2 regions of the Noviherbaspirillum sp. L7-7A genome follow, and region 2 is predicted to be linked to the other one. Evidence: predicted binding sites of a transcription regulator. Region 2 holds the regulator's gene; the other holds the start of a gene.
The links. Region 2 encodes sigma-54, which starts transcription at its own class of promoters, with help from an activator protein. Its sites were predicted from a motif close to TGGCANGNAANCTGCTTT; they were not measured.

Region 1: the regulator sigma-54 is predicted to act here: its motif matches at 2,589-2,606, upstream of KTQ42_RS20175 (PEP-CTERM sorting domain-containing protein).

The regions. Positions count from the first base shown of each region.
Region 1 covers NZ_JAHQRJ010000002.1:416,674-421,428, forward strand. Annotated here, with positions in the region: gene KTQ42_RS20160 (cytochrome C) at 1,144-1,629, opposite strand; partial or broken gene KTQ42_RS20165 (recombinase family protein) at 1,844-2,221, opposite strand; gene KTQ42_RS20175 (PEP-CTERM sorting domain-containing protein) at 2,657-3,313, shown strand; gene KTQ42_RS20180 (CAP domain-containing protein) at 4,755-4,755, shown strand, end outside.
Region 2 covers NZ_JAHQRJ010000001.1:3,744,663-3,749,417, reverse strand. Annotated here, with positions in the region: gene lptB (LPS export ABC transporter ATP-binding protein) at 1-183, shown strand, start outside; gene KTQ42_RS17105 (RNA polymerase factor sigma-54) at 196-1,680, shown strand; gene raiA (ribosome-associated translation inhibitor RaiA) at 1,756-2,124, shown strand; gene KTQ42_RS17095 (hypothetical protein) at 2,274-2,507, shown strand; gene KTQ42_RS17090 (enoyl-CoA hydratase/isomerase family protein) at 2,706-3,806, shown strand; gene KTQ42_RS17085 (deoxyguanosinetriphosphate triphosphohydrolase) at 3,846-4,755, opposite strand, start outside.

The sequences.
Region 1 (4,755 bases), on a different contig from region 2:
CCTCCATTCCGCAACGGATGGATTTAAGCCCGCTCCTTGTAAGCGGGTTTTTTTTGCTCAATTTTTTGTTGTCCAAAGAAAAAACCCGCGATCGTTACCGATGCGGGTTTCCCTGTCTTCTCCGATCCCAGCTCAAGGCATGGATTTTTGTGCTCGGATAATGAACTTAAAACGCAACCTTGTCTACATGCAGTGCAGCATGAAAAGGGCAAAAGAAAGCCCGCTGGGATAATCGCAGCGGGCTTAAATCCATTCCAGGGGAGGGATGGAGGAGACAGTTCACATACTAGGGATATCGGGGGCCGAGGGAAAGTCAGTGAAACGCCTCAATCCATGTAGGATTATCCTGTCATGGATCGACCACAGAAAAGGCTGCTGCAGGCAATGACCCGCAGCGGCCAAGATGCCTTCCGAGAGATTGCCAACCCTCGTCAGGCAGGCAAATTCATTGTGCACTTCCGCATCAAGGCTAGTATTGCACCAAGTTGGATTTGGGCAAGTGCCCTTCAGCTTTGCAATGTGGGAAATGTTAGCCATAACACGGAGATGTACTAAGCACGCAATGGGTTGCGTAATACAACTAAAACTGCTGCGTGACCCATACAGCGGAACTTACCTGCGGTAGTCTGAATGGCATGCTCTTCAGGCTCATGTGTCTTTATCAGAACGGGGTTGCACTCGGGATGGAAGAGCTTTTGACGCTTCCCCGTTACACTGGGCATCTTGTTTTTGAGAGCTGGGCGCATCACAACAGATTCTCGTCATTCAACTGGCGGCACGCCTGCTAGACCTGAAAGCCAAAGGTGGGCCGCGCGACATCGTGCCGCCCTTATATAACCCGCACCCAATAAAGATGCCGGATATGCAGGAGCCCCTAATGACGCTATATGGCTATGAACGTCACGTTGAGGGAGACAGCTTAGTAGCGCGTGTCCAATACTGGGTATTGTTGCCGGTCCCACGAAAGGAAGGGAAAGATCAACAAAATCCGATAATCGTGTGAAGCGGCGACCGGAGCCAACCAGGCCCTTGGTTGTACGTGCCTCGATGTTCAATCACTCCCCTTGCCCAGTCGAGGCACTGGTGATCATGCTAACAAACTAGCTTCATCACCCCATGCTCCGAGTTGAATGTCTGCCGCGATCATTTTGGCGGCTGAGGGAACCGGATCGCCGGGCCTTTGGGCTCCACGCCGGCCGGCAAATAGGCCGGCGCCAGTTCGCCGGCCGGGCCTAGAGTGCGAATGAAACGGTACAGCGATGACAGGTCCTCATCGCTCATGTCCCGCAGTGCGAACCAGGGCATCGGTGGGCGCAACTGTCTTTCCCTAGCCATCTTCAGCCACTCCGACTCGGACACTTTCTGGAAGAATAGCCGAAGGTTGGACGGATAGGTTGTGCCCCAGGGCCCGTTCCAGCCGAGCTGATCGCCCACCAGCCATTGCGCTTCCGGTACCTGACCGCCGGAAAGGCCATAGCCCGGGGTATGGCAGTCGTTGCATCCGCCTATCTTTGCTAAGTAACGTCCGCGCTCGATCGACCCTCCGGCGGCGCTGGCATTTAAACATGACATCAACAGCAGTGCGGCCAACGCGGCCGCCTTCTGCCTCCCCCGCATCCTCGTATTCATGCTTCCTCCTGTCGTTTGTTGAGGCGTCCGATTGCGCCTAATGCAATGTTATGGTGGTCAAAAACCGTGTTTTTGAAGTACACCAATAGCGCTTAACGCTGTCACTCCAGACCAATCTCGATGACGACAGTAAAAGAAAAGCCGCTGCGGGTAGTAAGCCACAGCGGCCAAGATAACTTCCAGGATAGCCGCCCTCGTCAGACGACTGGTTTTATTATGCGCCTTCTGGCCATGCAATGCGCATTACTGTCGCACGCGACACGCCACGCAGCCGGGATAGCTCGCTGATTGAGGCGCCAGATTTATGCCTGGCCAGAATATCGGCACGCTGCTCGGCCGTAGTGGTTGCGGGTCGGCCCAGCGTTTTGCCTTGCTGCTTCGCCCGCTGCAATCCGACTTGTGTCCGCTCCACCAAGAGATCGCGCTCGAGCTCGGCGACGGCGGCAAGTGTCGTCAACATCATCTTGCTCGCTGGTGAAGTCAGGTCCAGCGCGCCCAGCTGCAGGACAATGACTTTGATACTGCGGGAAGCCAGGAGCTTGATGGTGCCGCCGACGTCATGCGCATCCCGGCCCAGCCGATCGAGCTTGGAGACAACTAGGCTCTTACAGCAACGGCATGCACTCTATGCTGGCAGCACAAGTGGCTGGAGCAATTACAACCTAACTTTTAGAACTTACTATGACAACGCAGCGGGCTCTGCGGCCCAAGTGCCGAACCCGCCACAGCCGCGCTGCCGGGCCTCGGTCTGCTCGGCTTTGCAGCATCCCGCCGCAAGGCAGCAAAAAGGAAGAGCGCATAAGCAGTCCATCGGCCCCATCAAAGCCCGCCGAGTGCGGGCTTTTTTCGTCTCTACGGTCAATCGCGAGCAACCCCGTCTGTCAGCATTTCTTACATTCATCATGAAATTTTGAAATTATATTTCCTTAACTAATTGTTTTTTAAGGGTAATCATTTATTGGCATAAATGTTGCCTATATTGCAATACGTTAGGCTTTTCGTGGGCTGTCCTATAAGGGGGATAACAATGTTTAAAACCGTATTGTCCAAGGCTGTAATCGGATGCGCTGCCGCCATGGTGCTGAACGGGGCCGCGGTGGCAGCCACAGCATCTTGTTTTGGAGCCAATGCAACTGGAAACTATGATTTGCGTGGCTTGCTCACTGGCACCAAGGATTGTCTTATATTGCAACCGCTCGATGGCCAAGCAAACGATAGCGTGAGCCCACCGGCATCAACCTATACGGTCAATGTGGAGAGCTTCTTTGGAATGAGTAATTGGTCGTTTGACGGTAAGTATGAGCTCAGCGGTGCGAGCGATTCCTCTAGCCTCTTTAACTTCGGCAGTGACAACGCGTCTTATAATTACACAGGCTTAGGTACTTACAGCAACCTTATGTTTGTGTTTAAGGACGGCGCGCAGACTAACCTTGTTGCCTATCTCTTGTCCATCCCGGCCGGTTCGGGCGCTTACTCCACGCCGTTCACGAAGCCGCCTTTTGACTTGTCTGGCAACAGCACTGCCCATCAGATTTCCCACATCAGCGTTTATTACACGACTGGTGAAATTGGTGGTGGAGGCAACGGAGAAGTGCCTGAGCCAACTACGGTTGCGCTGCTTGGGTTGGGGCTGCTTGGTTTCGCCGCATCGCGCCGCAAGTCAGCCAGAAGCAACCCTGCATAAGTAGCTCGGCAGCCCTGTAGAAGAAGCCCGCCAAGCGCGGGCTTTTGTGCGCCTATACCTTCGGTTTTTGAAGCATCAAATTTTTCCTCTTTTCTGATTTCCGCCAAACTCGGCAGTAAGGCTCGATCTAAAACGAAGAGCGTGATGGACACCAGTAGACTGCCAAAGGCAAGCCCTAACCCAAGACGCAATATCGATGAGCGCAGGGCCTATGCTGCGCAGCGGGCCGCCATTGCAGTCGAACGATTCAGTCGCGTCGCAGCGGCAGGCTCTCCCGAAGAAAAAGAACGAGCGCGCCGGTGGATGCATCTTTGGATTATCTTTGCGGCTTCTCGCCACAAGTGACGGCACTGACGAAGAAGCCGCCATACAGGGGATATGGCTAGGCAGAAAAAAACCGCAGCCTTGTGAGCCGCGGTGAGCGATACAGGAGATTTTGCGCAATGGTGTGACCCCAGAGCCTGATGCCGTAGTGACGAATACTATTGAGGCATGAAGCGGGGGCCACTCCAATTTAGTGTATGGTCATACGCCTGTAGTCTTACTATATGGTCGAGATCAGATATCGATCGCATCAAACAATTCGACTGTTGTCCCAGTAGGCTGCTAGTACAACCACGAGCCTGGTGGCTGGGACAAGGAATGTGGTGCTGGTATTAATGCCGACCGCCAGCTCCGGTGGATGTGGCCTTTCCTTCTGAAAACTTTGTCTCTCTCCGAAACCACATGGGGACGATAGTACTCGAATGGTATGTCGGGTACATGACATGCGCCAAGTGGTCTGCCGCACATCTGGCTGGTTGGGGATTTCTGTGATTTATAAGAATGCCGGCCGCGCAGGGAAGGTATTGTCTTGGGAACCCTGCCGCCGGTTGTCGGGGTTTTGCAGCTAACGGGCACTCACCGACTAATCCCGCGCGCACTGCGCAAAAGTGCGCTTCCACACAAGCCCTACCAATATATGTTGGCTTTAATGCAACGTTACTGCTTTTTATCAATCTCAGTTGCCATTGCAACCTCAGTAAATTTTCGACTATTTCGTCAATGAAACCCAGCAGGCATTAGCGCTGCGGGCTTATTAAATTTGGTGCTGGTACTAATGCTAGTGGGTCACTTTGCAATGCTCTCGGCATTTTTGTGGGACCGATGGTTTTGACTTCCGTAGGAACCAAGCGACATTTTCAAAATGAATATCGATTACCATGCCAGGCGCTCCTCAAGCTTCAAAAGAGTTGCCTGGATCGCGCCAACGCATTCATGATGGTTTTCTGCCTTGTGTCGCCGCAATATTGCCGCCTATCGCCCTACCCGACCACATCAACGCAGGGCGCTGAACTTTGCTGTTGAGCATCAGTCAATTCGCCGGGCATTTATTTCCTAACGGCGATGCTTGTCCTTTGCTCAATAACTACCGGAGTTCTCTTAGAAGATCACCCTGCCAT
Region 2 (4,755 bases):
TTCCTCAAGGAGCGCAATATCGGCGTGCTTATAACGGACCACAATGTCCGCGAGACGCTGGGCATTTGCGACCATGCCTACATCATCAATCAGGGCGTGGTGCTGGCCAGCGGCCGCCCGGACGACATCATTGCCGACGAGTCGGTGCGCCGCGTCTATCTCGGCGAGCACTTCCGGATGTAAGAAAAGGCACAAATGAAACAGACACTTCAACTCCGCGTATCCCAGCATCTTGCGCTGACGCCGCAACTGCAGCAGTCGATCCGGCTGCTGCAGCTCTCAACGCTGGAACTGCATCAGGAACTGGAACAGATCCTGTCGGAGAATCCGCTGCTTGAACGTCTGGATGATCCGCTTGACCATTCGATCAGGCTGCTGGCCGACGGCTCCGTCAGCAGCGCACCCACCTCCACGCCAAGCAGCGACGCACCCGCTTCCGATGCCGCCCCTTCCGCGGAAGGCGAAGGCGGCTTCGAGGCCGGCGAAGGCGGCGGCGAAAGCAGCGATAGCGGCGCCGATGCCGACTGGAGTTTCGACGACGTTGCGCGGACGTCCAAGGCGCCGGAAGACGACGACGCCCGTCCCCAGATGGAAGCGCATGAGCTGACCCTGCGCGAGCATCTGCTGGAACAGATGCGCGTGACCGTCCAGAATCCGCGCGACCGCGCACTGGTTGAACTGGTCATCGATGCGCTGGATGACAACGGTTATCTGACCGAGCCGCTGGAGGAGATCCACGCGCGACTGCCGGAGGAACTGGAAGTCGAGATCGAGGAGCTGTCGATGGCGCTGAAGCTCTTGCAAAGCTTCGACCCGCCCGGCGTCGGCGCGCGCGACGCGTCGGAATGCCTGGCGCTGCAGATCAGGCGCATGCCCCGCGTTCCCATGGTGACGCGCCGCACCGCGCTGCAGATCGTCGAGAAGCACTTGCAGCTGTTTGCCCAGCGCGACTTCAACAAGTTGAAAAAATCCCTGGACTGCGACGAGGAGGACCTGCGCGAGGCCCAGGTAGTGATCCGGCAATGCAATCCGCATCCTGGGGCCATGTTCGCCAGCGACGCATCCGACTATGTCGTGCCCGACGTGATCGTCAAGCGCGGCAAGAACGGCTGGCAGGTGACACTGAATCACGAGGTGATGCCGCGCCTGCGCGTCAATGCGCTGTATGCCAACATCCTCAAGCAGAGCAAGGGCGAAGGCTCGATGAGTTCACAGCTGCAGGAAGCGAAATGGCTGATCAAGAACATGCGCCAGCGTTTCGATACCATCCTGCGCGTGGCCCAGGCGATTGTGGACCGCCAGCGCAATTTTTTCTCTCATGGCGCCGTGGCAATGCGACCTCTTGTGTTACGAGAAATAGCTGATACACTGGGTTTACACGAAAGCACCATCTCGCGTGTGACAACACAGAAATACATGCTCACGCCGCATGGCATGTTCGAGTTGAAGTACTTCTTTGGCAGCCATGTTGCAACCGATGCAGGCGGCGAAGCCTCATCGACTGCAATCCGGGCGTTGATCAAACAACTCATAGGAGCCGAAGACCCGAAGAATCCATTTTCCGATAGTCGCATCGCAGAAATGCTGGCGGAACAGGGTATGGTCGTGGCACGCCGTACCGTCGCAAAATATCGGGAAGCCCTGAAGATCCCTCCAGTCAACCTGCGCAAGTCCTTGTAGTTTTTTGCAGCATGTAACTCGCTGACATGTTTCATCTTCAGTGAAACCTCTGCCGGCCTTTCACAGGAGCGTAGTATGAATCTCACCATCAGTGGACATCATCTCGAAGTGACTCCCGCAATTCGTGAATACGTGCAAGGCAAGCTTGAGCGGATCAAGCGCCATTTCGACCATGTCATTGATATAGCGGTCATCTTGGCCGTTGATAATCTCCCTGAGAAAGAAAGGCGCCAGCGCGCCGAGATCACCCTGAGGCTACGGGGCAAGGATGTGCATGTGGCCAGCATTGCGCAGGACCTGTACGCCGCCATTGATACGCTGATCGACAAGCTCGATCGCCAGGTCTTGAAATACAAGACCAGGATCCAGGACCATCAGCATGCCGGCATCAAGCGCATGATCGAGGAAGATAGTGACGGCACCGCGGCGGCACCGGCTGCCTGAGCCACACAGCGCATTCCCGTAAAATGCATGAACGCAGGGCGCTCCAAGCGCCTTGCATAAAAAACCACAGTTCGAAAATACTGTTTATACATACAGTACTTGTGATACATTAACGCCATGTTCAACGTTTCTGCCCTGGAGAAGACGTCATGGCGCAATTCAATACTACCGCAAGCAATCCCCTTTACCTCGATCAGGCACCAGCCGGCTTCATGCTGCGCGTAGGCCGCCGAGAAATGCGGATCCGCCGCGAAGTGCGGAAAAATCAATACAGCGTCAATCCCATCATTGATTGCCGCCCTGGCGATGATCCCGGCCACCTGCAAATGCTGCTGTTCAATCGCTGGACTGTGGTTCTGGCCAAGGCAAGCGCAGCACATTAAATTTCTGCAGACCGGTATCCGCACGCTCGGAGGCCGGTTCACATCAGGCTGCGTTTCCTGAATGTTGCTAAACTATGCACCTTCATTAACGCGCCTGACAACGAAGCACAAGGGAATTTCCTGGAGACGGCCGGCACAGGTGGTCTGGCTTTAAGGATGGCAAAGGCATTTTTGTCAGGCGCTTTTGACCAGGCCAATATGAGCGGACACCTTACCGGCACAATAAGAAACCATATCGGTTTCATGACCCTTGATCGGGCCAAGGCATTGAATGCCTTATCGCTGGACATGATAAGAGCGCTCACTGCGCTTCTGCGTGAATGGCAAGCCAACGAGGATGTCTTCGCAGTCGTCATACGATCAAGCAGCCAACGGGCTTTCTGTGCGGGTGGCGACATCCGGTTCTTTCATGAAGTCGGCACGGCGGGTCCCGCTGGCGGCAGCGCATTGCTGGAAGATTTCTTCACCGAAGAATACGCACTGAATCACCTGATTCATCATTACAGCAAGCCATACATTGCGCTGATGGACGGGATTGTCATGGGCGGCGGCATGGGAATATCGCAAGGTAGCGCACAGAGCCAGTTACGCATCGTGACTGACAAGACCGCGATGGCGATGCCTGAAGTGCATATCGGTCTGTTCCCGGATGTAGGCGGCGGCTATTTCCTTTCCCGTCTGCCAGGCAAGCTGGGCGTGTGGCTGGGGCTGACTGGACAAACCATCGCCGCCGCCGATGCGCTCTACGCCGGACTGGCCGATCTCTTTCTTCCCTCGGCCGCACTGCCGGAACTGCTGACCATGCTTGAGACGGAGCCAATGGCAAGCGGCAAGCAGATTACGGAAAGAATAAGCCGCTTTGCAGCGCCCTATCGTTCCGAAGCCGATCCCGAGAACAGCATGCTGGCCCGGCAGCGGGCGGAAATCGACCGTCACTTCGCGCATGACAGCATCGCCGCCATCATGACTTCGCTTGCGGGCGATAACAGTGACTTTGCAGACAAGTCATTGAGCGCGATGCATCGCGGTTCTCCTTTGCTGCTGTGCGTGACGCTGGAGCAGTTGCGACGCGGTGCCACGCTGTCAGTGGCCGATTGCCTGCGCATGGAACGCGTGATGATCCGACGCTCGTTCGAAGGCACCGAAGTGCTGGAAGGCATACGGGCGCGGGTGATTGAAAAGGACAATGCGCCGCGCTGGATGCCAGCCAATGTGGCGGAAGTCAGCGCCGAGCAGGTCAGCGCCTATTTCGTGGAGGCCTGGCCTGATTACGCCCATCCGCTACGCGATCTAGCCTGATTGAATTACTTGCCCGCCGTGCCATCGCGCACGGCGGCTTCAGGTTTCCTCGATGGCAAACAGGCGCCTGTGTTCACGCATTGCATAACGGTCGGTCATGCCCGCTATGTAATCCGAGACGCTGCGTGCCTGCAAGGCAGTGTGCTGCGCTTCATCCACGCCAGCATCGCGCGCAAGCTGATAGGAAGGCGGGAGAAGCGCCGGTTCCTGCATGAAGATGCTGAACAGCTCCGTCACGACGCGACGCGCCTTGCTGGTCATGCGGTTGACCTGGTAATGCTGATACAGGTTCTTGCGGAGGAAGCGCTTGAGCAATAGCGCTTCGCTGCGCATGCTTTCTGAAAAGGCAATCAGGGGGCCGGCAATCCGGACTTCCTCGACGCTTTGCACACCGCTGGCGCGTATGCGCTCCCTGGATGTATCGATCAGATCGATGATCAATGCATTGATCATCCGGCGCACCGTTTCATTAATGGCGCGGCGTCCACCGATTCCTGGGAACGCAGCTTCCGCCTCGCGCTTGTGACGAGCGAAGAAATCGATGGTTTCCAGTTGTTCTACCGTCAACAGGCCCGAGCGCAGTCCGTCATCGATATCATGGTTGTTGTAGGCAATTTCGTCGGCCAGGTTGGCCAGTTGCGCTTCCAGCGTTGGCTGCTTCTTTTCCAGAAACCGCTTGCCGATGTCGCCAAGCTCCGCGGCATGCGCGGCAGTGCAATGCTTCAGGATTCCCTCGCGCGTTTCGAACATCAGGTTCAGCCCGTCGAAACCGCCATAACGCTGTTCGAGCATATCCACCACGCGCAGGCTTTGCAGATTGTGCTCGAATCCGCCGTAGTCCTTCATGCAGACATGCAATGCATCCTGGCCGGCATGGCCAAATGGCGTGTGACCAAGGTCGTGCGCCAGCGAGATCGCCTCCACCAGGTCTTCATTCAAACGCAGGTTG